Regions from separate parts of the Streptomyces sp. NPDC005483 genome, predicted to be linked through region 1. Evidence: riboswitches for the same ligand, from Rfam matches in the RefSeq annotation. Region 1 holds a riboswitch; the other holds the start of a gene.
What was found. Region 1 has a riboswitch for thiamine pyrophosphate ahead of ABZT06_RS17390 (thiamine ABC transporter substrate-binding protein). Riboswitches for the same ligand answer to the same signal wherever they lie in the genome.

Region 1 (5,482 bases):
CTGTCTCGTACGGCGGTGTCCAGCTCCTTTGATCGGGGGGCCTGGATGATCTGCGACACTGGTATGGCTATGCCTAAGCCCGGAGAACTCACTTTCGTCGCCCCCCGCGGAGCCCAGAAGCCGCCGCGGCACCTCGCCGACCTCACGCCCGCCGAGCGCAAGGAGGTCGTGGCGGGGATCGGGGAGAAGCCGTTTCGTGCCAAGCAGCTCTCGCAGCACTACTTCGCGCGGTACGCGCACGACCCGGCGCAGTGGACGGACATCCCGGCCGGCGCGCGCGGCAAGCTCCAGGAGGCGCTGCTTCCCGAGCTCATGACCGTCGTGCGGCATCTGTCGACCGACCAGGGGACCACGCGCAAGACGCTGTGGCGGCTGTTCGACGGGACGCTCGTGGAGTCGGTGCTGATGCGGTACCCGGACCGGGTGACCATGTGCATCAGCTCGCAGGCGGGCTGTGGGATGAACTGTCCCTTCTGTGCCACCGGGCAGGCCGGGCTGGACCGGAATCTGTCCACCGCCGAGATCGTCCACCAGATCGTGGACGGGATGCGGGCGCTGCGGGACGGGGAGGTGCCGGGCGGGCCCGCGCGGCTGTCCAACATCGTCTTCATGGGGATGGGGGAGCCGCTCGCCAACTACAAGCGGGTCGTCGGCTCCATTCGCGCGCTCACCGATCCCGCCCCTGACGGGCTGGGGCTCTCGCAGCGCGGTATCACCGTGTCGACCGTCGGTCTCGTGCCCGCGATTCAGCGGTTCTCCGACGAGGGCTTCAAGTGCCGGCTAGCGATCTCCCTGCACGCGCCCGACGACGAGCTGCGCGACACCCTCGTCCCCGTGAACACACGGTGGAAGGTGCGCGAGGTGCTCGACGCCGGGTTCGAGTACGTCGAGAAGAGCGGACGTCGGCTGTCGATCGAGTACGCCCTCATCCGGGACATCAACGACCAGGCCTGGCGGGGAGACCGCCTCGGGCGGCTGCTCCGGGGCAAGCCCGTGCATGTGAATCTGATTCCGCTGAACCCGACTCCCGGGTCCAAGTGGACCGCCTCCCGGCCCGAGGACGAGAAGGCGTTCGTCGAGGCGATCGCCGCGCACGGGGTGCCGGTGACCGTCAGGGACACCCGTGGGCAGGAGATCGACGGGGCCTGCGGTCAGCTCGCGGCGACCGAGCGGTAGTCTGACGTACGTACACGTACGTACATCTTCATATCCGACAGGGGAGCGCCACAGCGCTGAGAGTGCGGCAATCGGGCCGCAGACCCTCTGAACCTCGCCCAGGTCATTCTGGGTAGGAAGTTCGGTCATCACCGTGAACAACAAGAAGTACTTTGCTGTCGTCGTCGGCCTGGGCATGCTCGGCCTGTCCGCCTGCGGATCGTCCGACGGCGGCACATCCTCCGACTCCAAGACCGTCACCCTGGTCAGCCACGACTCGTGGGCCGTCTCCAAGAGCGTCCTCGCCGACTTCGAGAAGAAGTCCGGCTACAAGGTGAAGGTCCTGGAGGACGGCGACGCCGGACAGGCCGTCAACAAGGCCATCCTGACCAAGGACAACCCGCAGGGCGACGTCTTCTTCGGCGTCGACAACACCCTGCTCTCCCGCGCGCTCGACAACGGCCTCTTCCAGCCGTACGAGGCGAAGGGCGCCGACGGGATCAAGGCCGAGTACCGGGTCGACCAGGACAAGCACCGGGTCACGCCCATCGACAGCGGCGACATCTGCGTCAACTACGACAAGGCCTGGTTCACCGCGCACAAGCTCCAGCCGCCGACGTCGTACGACGATCTGATCAAGCCCGCCTACAAGAACCTCCTCGTCACCGAGAACGCCTCCACCTCCTCGCCGGGACTCGGGTTCCTGCTCGGCTCGGCCGCGAAGTACGGCGACGACGGCTGGCAGGGCTACTGGAAGAAGCTCAAGGCCAACGGCGTCAAGGTCGTCGACGGCTGGGAGCAGGCCTACAACGACGAGTTCTCAGGTTCCGCAGGGGGGAAGAAGGCGAAGGCCGACCGGCCGCTCGTGGTGTCGTACGCCTCCTCGCCGCCCGCCGAGGTGATCTACGCGGACCCGAAGCCGACGACCGCGCCCACCGGGGTCGCGCAGGGCACCTGCTTCCGGCAGATCGAGTACGCGGGGCTGCTGAGCAACGCGAAGAACACCAAGGGCGGCAAGGCGTTCCTGGACTTCCTGCTCACCAAGGAGTTCCAGCAGGACATGCCGCTCAACATGTTCGTGTACCCGGTCGTGGACGGCGCCCAGGTGCCGGCCGAGTTCACCGAGTACGGTCCGCAGGCCAAGGATCCCGAGACCATGGACCCGGCGAAGATCGCCGACAACCGTGACGACTGGGTCAAGTCGTGGACCTCGCTCGTACTGAAGTAAGGCCCCGCCAGGGCGTCAGGAACGCGGCGGCCCGGCTCGGGCTCATGGCCGTGCCCGTCGCGTTCTTCGCCGTCTTCTTCGCCTATCCCGTCGCCGCGATCGTCACGCGCGGACTCAAGGCGGGCGGGACCTGGCAGTTCGGCAGGATCACCGACGTCCTCGCCCAGCCGGACATCCGGCACGTGCTGTGGTTCACCACCTGGCAGGCGCTCGCCTCCACCGCGCTCACGCTCCTGATCGCGCTCCCCGGCACGTACGCCTTCGCGCGCTTCGACTTCCCCGGCAAGCAGGTCCTGCGGGCCGTGGTCACCGTCCCCTTCGTGCTGCCGACGGTCGTCGTCGGTACGGCCTTCCTGGCACTCGTCGGAAGGGGCGGCCTCACGGACGACCTCTGGGGCGTACGGCTGGACACCACCGTGTGGGCGATCCTGCTCGCGCACGTCTTCTTCAACTACGCGGTCGTCGTACGGACCGTCGGCGGGCTCTGGGCGCAGCTGGACCCGCGTCAGGAGGAGGCCGCGCGGATGCTGGGCGCGTCCCGGCTCACGGCGTGGCGGACGGTCACGCTGCCCGCGCTCGCGCCCGCCGTGGCCGCCGCCGCGCTGATGGTCTTCCTCTTCACCTTCACCTCCTTCGGCGTGGTGCAGATCCTCGGCGGGCCGACGTTCTCGACCCTCGAGGTGGAGATCTACCGGCAGACCTCCGAGATCTTCGACCTGTCCACGGCCGCCGTGCTGACGCTGATCCAGTTCGTCGCGGTGGGCGCGGTCCTCGCCGTGCACGCCTGGACCGTACGGCGCCGGGAGACCGCCCTGCGGCTCGTCGACGCGTCCGTCACCGCCCGGCGGCCGCGCGGCGCGGGGGAGTGGGGGCTGCTGGCCGGCGTCGTGGGCAGCGTCGCCGTACTCCTCGTGCTGCCGCTCGCCGTCCTCGTGCAACGGTCGCTGGACACCTCCGACTTCGGCTACTACCGGGCGCTGACCCGCAGCGACGGCGGGGTCTTCCTCGTCGCGCCGATCGAGGCGGTCGGGAACTCGCTGGAGTACGCCCTCGCCGCGACCGCCCTCGCGGTGCTCGTCGGGGGGCTCGCGGCGGCGGCGTTGACGCGGCGGGACGCCGGGCGGTTCGTACGGGGTTTCGACGCGCTGCTGATGCTGCCGCTCGGGGTGTCCGCGGTGACCGTCGGCTTCGGGTTCCTGATCTCCCTCGACGAGCCGCCGCTGGACCTCAGGCAGTCCTGGATCCTGGTGCCGCTCGCGCAGGCGCTGGTCGGGGTGCCGTTCGTCGTCCGGACCATGCTGCCGGTGCTGCGGGCCGTGGACCACCGGCTGCGGGAGGCCGCCGCCGTGCTCGGGGCCTCGCCGTGGCGGGTGTGGCGGGAGGTCGATCTGCCCATGGTGCGGCGGGCGTTGCTGATCGCGGCAGGCTTCGCCTTCGCCGTGTCACTGGGTGAGTTCGGGGCGACCGTGTTCATCGCACGGCCCGACAACCCGACGCTGCCGGTCGCCGTGGCCCGGCTGCTCGGGCGGGCCGGGGACCTCAACTACGGCCAGGCGATGGCCCTCTCGACGATCCTGATGGTGGTGTGCGCGGTGGCGCTGCTGGTCCTCGAACGGCTGCGGACCGACCGGACCGGGGAGTTCTAGATGCTGCTGAGCCTTCAGGACGCGACCGTACGGTTCAGTGGGCGAGCCGTGCTCGACGGGGTGGACCTCGATGTCGCCGAGCACGAGATCGTGTGCGTGCTCGGCCCCAGCGGGAGCGGCAAGTCGACGCTGCTGCGGGCGGTGGCCGGGCTCCAACCGCTGGGCGACGGGCGGGTGTTGCTCGACGGGTGCGACCAGGACGGAGTGCCCGCGCACAAGCGCGGGGTCGGGCTGATGTTCCAGGACCACCAGTTGTTCCCGCAGCGGGACGTGGGCGCCAACGTGGCCTTCGGGCTGCGCATGCACGGGGCTTCGAGGGCGCAACAGGACGCGCGGGTGCGGGAGTTGCTGGATCTCGTCGGGCTTCCGGGTGCCGACCGGCGGGCCGTCGGCGCGCTGTCCGGCGGTGAGCAGCAGCGGGTCGCGCTGGCCCGGGCGCTCGCCCCCCGGCCCCGGCTGCTGATGCTCGACGAGCCGCTCGGTCAGCTGGACCGGTCACTGCGGGAGCGGCTGGTCGTCGAACTGCGGGAGCTGTTCGGGCGGTTGGGCACCACCGTGCTCGCGGTCACCCACGACCAGGGCGAGGCCTTCGCGCTCGCCGACCGGGTCGTGGTGATGCGGGACGGGCGGATCGCCCAGTCCGGTACGCCGCTCGAGGTGTGGCAGCGGCCGGCCGACGAGTTCGTGGCCCGCTTCCTCGGCTTCGAGAACGTGGTCGAGGGGACGGTGACGGGTGAGGCGGCGGACACGGCGTGGGGCAAGGTGCCGGTGCCTCCGGGCGCCGCCCAGGGAGTCCGGAGCGTGCTGGTGCGGCCCGCGGGAGTACGGCTCGTGACGGCCGAGGAGGGGCTACGCTGCACGGTCGCCGCGCGCACCTTCAAGGGCACGCATGTCGCCGTACACCTGCACCCCTCGGAAGGCGGCGGGCCGCGGTTGGAGGCCGCGTGTGCGCTGCGCGCGGCGCCGGAGGTCGGGGACGCGGTCGGGGTGGAGTTCGACCCGGACGAAATTGTGGTGCTGGGCTGACCAGGGCGGACCTACAGTGCGGGGCATGACCCTGCTCGCGCACGACCGTTACTGCGACGAGATCGCCCACCAGGTGGGCCTGTTGAGGGCTGTGGTGACCTCCGGGGCCGACCTGTCGGCGACCGTGCCGACGTGTCCGGACTGGTCGCTGGAGCGGCTGCTGCGGCACACCGGGGGCGCCCTGCGCTGGGCGGAGCTGATGGTGCGGACCCGGGCCAGGGAGGAAGTCCCGGAGGGTCACGTGCCGTTGGGGGAGGGGCCCGTGGGCGCCGCTGACCTCGACGCGTGGCTCGGTGAGACCGGCGAGACGCTCGTCGCCACGCTCCGCGAGGCAGGCCCGGACGCCGAGGTGTGGTCCTGGGCCGGCATTCCGACCTCGGGTTTCTGGGCCCGCCGGATGACCCACGAGCTCACCGTCCACCGTGCC
Region 2 (5,482 bases), on a different contig from region 1:
GCGCGAGCACGCGGTCCAGACGGGTGTCCAGGGCCCGGTAGACCGTGGCCATCCCGCCGACCGCGATCCGCGCGTCCACGCGATAGCGGCCGTCGAGCACCTGCCCGACCAGCGGGTCCTGAAGCGTCGTATCCACGCAGGCGAGTCTACGAGCCGCCGCTGACAGTCCATCCGGTTCGGCCGGTATCGGGGCGTGACTGCAGCCGAGCTGTGACGAGGATCGCACGTGGGGCCCTGTGAGGCGGGTGCACCGGATGCGTCCTACGGGGCGGACAACTGCGCGACCGGCCGCCACATCGCCGCACGGACGCCCCGGCGAGGCACCTTTCCGGGCGCGGCTCACCGAAAGGCCGGCCGCTCCGGATCCAACGCCGCCAAGCCCTCCGCAGGAGACGACGCCTCGGCGAAATGCCGCCGGGGGATGCGCCCCGCCCGGTGGGCCAGCCGCCCCGCCTCCACCGCGTGCCGCATCGCGTGCGCCATCAGCTCCGGCTCCTGCGCCCGCGTCACCGCCGAGGCGAGCATCACACCCGCGCAGCCCAGCTCCATCGCAAGGGCCGCGTCCGACGCCGTGCCCGCCCCCGCATCCAGGATCACCGGTACGCGCGCGTGCTCGACGATCAGCTGGAAGTTGTGCGGGTTGCGGATGCCGAGGCCCGAGCCGATCGGCGAGCCGAGCGGCATGATCGCCGCGCAGCCGACGTCCTCCAGCTTGCGGGCCAGCACGGGGTCGTCGTTGGTGTACGGCAGCACCGTGAAGCCATCGTCCACCAGGGTCTCGGCCGCGTCCAGCAGCTCTATGGGGTCCGGCAGCAGGGTGCGCTCGTCGGCGATGACCTCCAGCTTGACCAGGTCGGTGCCGAGCGCCTCGCGCGCGAGGCGGGCCGTCAGGACGGCCTCCCCGGCGGTGAAACAGCCTGCCGTGTTCGGAAGGACCAGGATGCCGAGCTTCTCCAGCACGGACAGCACCGAGCCGTGCACCGAGGGGTTCACGCGGCGCATGGCGACCGTCGTCAGCTCCGTGCCGGAGGCGACCAGCGCCCGCTCCAGCACCTCCAGGCTGGGCGCCCCGCCCGTGCCCATGATCAGCCGGGACGAGAAGGACGTACCGCCGATGACAAAGGGATCGTCGGCCATGGGTCAGCCTCCTTGGACGGCGGTGAGGACTTCCACGCGGTCGCCCTCGGAGAGGGACGTCGAGGGCCACTGCGCGCGCGGGACGACGGTCTCGTTGAGCGCGGCGGCCACCCCGGAGGGTGCCGGCGTCAGCGCCCGTACGACGGTGTCGAGAGCCGTGCCGGGAGCGAACCGGCGCGGCTCCCCGTTGACGGAGATGTTCATGCCGGCTGCTCCACGGACTCCAGAAACCGACCGGGGGTGAACGGACGGGCCACGTCCGGCAGTTCACCGGTCGTCAGCGCGTGCGCCAGCGCGTCCCCGGTGACCGGGGTCAGCAGCACGCCGTTGCGGTAGTGCCCGGTGGCCAGCAGGAGGCCGGGCAGGTCCGTCGGGCCGAGCAGCGGGGCGTTGTCCGGGGAGCCCGGGCGCAGCCCCGCGCGGGTCTCCGTCAGCGGCAGCTCGGTGATGCCGGGGACCAGTTCGTGCGCGTCCCGCAGCAGCTCGTACACCCCGCCCGCGGTCACTGTCGTGTCCCAGCCCAGCTCCTCGCTGGTCGCGCCGATCACCAGCTCGCCGCTCTCGCGCGGCACCAGGTAGACCTGGCTGCCGCGCACGACGGCGCGCACGGTACGGCTCAGGAAGGGCGCGAGGCGCGGCGGCACGGTCAGGCGCAGTACCTGCCCCTTCACGGGCCGTACGGGAGGCAGGAGGGCCCGCGGGACGCCTTCCAGGCGCCCGCTGAGGCTTCCGGCGGCGAGTACCACCTGGGCCGCCCCCAGTTCCTCGCCGTCCGTGGTGGCGATCCCGGCGGCCCGGTCCCGTACGACACGAAGGCCTTGGGCCCACGCGCGGTGGAACACCACGCCGGCCCGCTCGCACGCGGCCAGCAACGCGCGCGTGAGCCGGCGCGGATCGATCTGGTGGTCGCCGTCCACCCGCAGCCCGCCCCGCACCCCCGGCGCGAGCATCGGCTCCAGCCGCCGGCACTCCCGGCCGGACAGCCACTCCGACTCCAGCCCCGACTGCCGTTGCAGCGCGTGCAGTTCGCGGAGATGAGCGCGGTCGTCGGCGTCCAGCGCCACGGCGAGCGTGCCGCACCGGCGGTAGCCCAGGTCGAGACCGGTGAGGTCGGTGAGCTCGGCCGCGAAGTCGGGATAGCGCTGGGCGGAGGCGAGGTTCAGGCTCAGCAGGGTCTGCTCGCCGTAGTGCAGTTCGGTGACCGCGGCCAGCATCCCGGCGGCCACCTGGGCGGCCCCGCCGCCCGGTTCCGGATCCACCACGGCGGTGGTGAGACCGCGTTGTGCGGCCCGCCAGGCCGTGACCAGGCCGATGATGCCGCCCCCGACGACGAGGACGTCTGACGTACGTGAGGACATGGGCGTCCAGCCCCTCCCTTCGCCGGCATGACCCGGATCAGGTTCGTACGGTCGGAGGCCGCCAGCCTCCCTCTCAGCCCGGTGCGTCCGGGCTCCCGCGAGTGCTCTACGTTGGCCACCCTAGCCCGTGCCCGCGCGCCTCTGTAAGGGAGCCTTCCACCATGCCCCGCTCGCTCGACGGCCTCGTCCTCGCCCCGGTGGCCGATCAGGCCCCAGGTCAGGTGGGTACGCGGACCCGGTTCACCTACCACGAGAAGGACGGGGAGATCTGGGCCGAGTACGCGGGCGGTGACGTCGTACGCGGACATCTGGTCGGCACGCGCGCGGGGGACCGTCTCGACTTCCGCTACGTCCAGCTCAAGCATGACGGAACGACATCCTCCGGGCACTGCGTCTCGACCGTGGCCGAGCTTGCCGACGGCCGGGTGCGGCTGGAGGAGACGTGGGAGTGGGAGTCGCAGGCGGGCAGCGGGACGAGTGTCGTGGAACAGGTCGACGAGGTTGTGCAGCAGGTCACGGCGCACGACTCCTGACTGACTGATTGTCAGTTGACTATGGTGATCAAATGAGCGAGCAGACGCAGGCGCGGGCGCAGCGGCGGGTGGTCGTGGTCGGCGCGGGCATGGCCGGGGTACAGACGGCGGTCGCCCTGCGCGAACAGGGCTTCGCCGGGACCGTCACGATCATCGGCGCGGAACCCCATCAGCCGTACGACCGTCCGCCGCTCTCCAAAGCCGTACTGCTGGGCAAGGCCGAGGGCTCCGCGTTCGACGTGGACTTCGAGGCCCTCGGCATCGAACTGCTGCTGGGCCGCGAGGTGTCGGGGGTGCGCCCCGAAGCGCACGAACTGGACACCGAGGCAGGGCCCGTCCCGTACGACGTCCTCGTCCTCGCCACCGGCGCGGAACCGATCCGGCTGCCCGGCACGGAGGGCGTGCCCGGGGTGCATCTGCTGCGCACCCTGGACGACGCCGAGCGGCTGCGCCCGGTGCTCGCCCGGCAGCACGACATCGTGGTCGTCGGCGCGGGCTGGATCGGCGCCGAGTTCGCCACCGCCGCGCGCGAGGCGGGCTGCGCGGTGACGGTCGTGGAAGCCGCCGACCGGCCGCTCGCGGGCGCGCTGCCCGCCGAGGTGGCCGCGCCGATGTCCTCCTGGTACGCCGACGCGGGTGCCGTGCTGCGCACACACGCGCGCGTGGAGCGCGTCGAGCCCGGCGCGGTCGTCCTGGACGACGGCTCCCGGGTGCCCGCGGGCGCCGTCGTGGTCGGTATCGGGGCCCGGCCCGCCACGGCCTGGCTCGCCGGTTCCGGCATCGAGCTCGGCGCCCACCGCGAGGTCGTCGCCGACGAGCGCCTGCGCACCTCCGTGCCGGACGTCTACGCGGTCGGCGACTGCGCCTCCTTCCCCTCGGGGAGGTATGGCGAGCGCCTGCTGGTCCACCACTGGGACAACGCCCTCCAGGGCCCCCGCACGGTGGCCGCCGACATCCTGGGTGAGACCCCGACGGTCTACGACCCGGTCCCGTACTTCTGGTCCGAGCAGTTCGGCCGCTTCGTCCAGTACGCCGGGCACCACGCGTCCGCCGACACGACCCTGTGGCGCGGCGAGCCGTCCGGTCCCGCCTGGACGGTGTGCTGGCTGCGCGAGAACCGCCTGGTGGCCCTCCTGGCGGTGGGCCGCCCCCGGGACCTGGCCCAGGGCCGCCGGCTCATCGACGCGGGCACGGTGCTGGATCCGGAGCTGCTGGTGGACCCGGCGAGACCGCTGAAGGCGGCGACGGCGTAAACGCCCCGGGCTGATCCCGGGCGACGGCCAGGACGCGGGTGGGCTTCCACGACCCGCCCGACGGCCCGTTTCCGCCACGACGCCGATCCGCCCGGCGGTGGTGCCCGGTGGAACCCGACGACCATGGGCCGGCGCCGACCAGAGCGGAGACCTTTGCGGGAGGCCGACGGCCGGTCCTGCGCTGTCTCCCGCTGCGGCGGGAGGGCGCGCGCAGGTGTGTCGGCGTCCGGTGGCACATCGCGCTGTCGCTGGTCAGGGGTGGTTCGGCGGGGTGCGGGCGGCCGGTAGCGCCGTTTCTTCCCGTCGCGAGGGGAGAGGGCGTGGGTGCGGGCCGTCGGCACTCGTCGCCATGCCCCCTGTCGCCTGCGGGAGGCGGCTCGGCAGGCTTCGGGCGGCCGGTTCCGCCGCCTGTTCTCGTCGCGAGGGGAGGGCGTCGGCGCCCGTCCGCCCACCCCTTCGCCACCCGTCGGAGGCGCCCCGGCTTCCGACTGTCAGTGCGGGATGGCACGCTTAATCCCGTGACCGAGATTGACGCAAAGATCGATGCTCTCGTCCCCGCCTGGCTCACCCTCCCCGACATCGCCGAGATGCTCGATGTCGAGGTGACGCGTGTGCGGCAGCTGGTCAAGGACGGCCAGCTCATCGCCGTACGCCGTGGTGAGAACCGCGCGCTGCACGTCCCCGCCGCCTTCATCGACGGGGCCGAGCAGAAGGTCGTCAAGGGCCTGGCCGGGACCTTGACGCTCCTGAGGGACGACGGCTTCTCCGACGAAGAGATGCTGGAGTGGCTCTTCACCCCCGACGAGAGCCTGCCCGGCACCCCCGCTCAGGCCCTGAGCGAGAATCGCGGCACGGAGGTGAAGCGCCGGGCCCAGGCGCTTGCCGTCTGAACCGAACAGCACCGGCGTACGGGCCGTGACCGCCGAGGCCACGGCCCCGGTCCAGCGCGGCCCGTACGCCACCGAACCCGGGGGAGACACACGCATGCCCGACACCGCCCGCACCCAGTTGGCCGACGCCCGCCTCTACCTGTGCACGGACGCCCGCAGGCGCCAGGGCGACCTCGCCGCGTTCCTGGACGCGGTCCTGGCCGGCGGCGTCGACATCGTGCAGCTGCGGGACAAGGGCATGGAGGCGGCCGAGGAACTGGAGCACCTCCAGGTCCTCGCCGACGCCTGCGCGCGGCACGGCAGGTTGCTCG

Region 2: linked by a shared signal. The riboswitch ahead of thiO (glycine oxidase ThiO) and the one ahead of ABZT06_RS17390 (thiamine ABC transporter substrate-binding protein) in region 1 are both predicted to bind thiamine pyrophosphate.

The regions. Positions count from the first base shown of each region.
Region 1 covers NZ_JBEXEA010000008.1:138,020-143,501, reverse strand. Annotated here, with positions in the region: gene ABZT06_RS17400 (hypothetical protein) at 1-32, shown strand, start outside; gene rlmN (23S rRNA (adenine(2503)-C(2))-methyltransferase RlmN) at 70-1,176, shown strand; TPP riboswitch at 1,206-1,313, shown strand; gene ABZT06_RS17390 (thiamine ABC transporter substrate-binding protein) at 1,310-2,383, shown strand; gene ABZT06_RS17385 (iron ABC transporter permease) at 2,359-4,029, shown strand; gene ABZT06_RS17380 (ABC transporter ATP-binding protein) at 4,030-5,055, shown strand; gene ABZT06_RS17375 (maleylpyruvate isomerase family mycothiol-dependent enzyme) at 5,081-5,482, shown strand, end outside.
Region 2 covers NZ_JBEXEA010000014.1:255,958-261,439, reverse strand. Annotated here, with positions in the region: gene pknB (Stk1 family PASTA domain-containing Ser/Thr kinase) at 1-136, opposite strand, end outside; gene ABZT06_RS27065 (thiazole synthase) at 340-1,137, opposite strand; gene thiS (sulfur carrier protein ThiS) at 1,141-1,341, opposite strand; gene thiO (glycine oxidase ThiO) at 1,338-2,495, opposite strand; TPP riboswitch at 2,493-2,604, opposite strand; gene ABZT06_RS27050 (hypothetical protein) at 2,657-3,028, shown strand; gene ABZT06_RS27045 (FAD-dependent oxidoreductase) at 3,061-4,281, shown strand; gene ABZT06_RS27040 (Rv2175c family DNA-binding protein) at 4,800-5,171, shown strand; gene thiE (thiamine phosphate synthase) at 5,266-5,482, shown strand, end outside.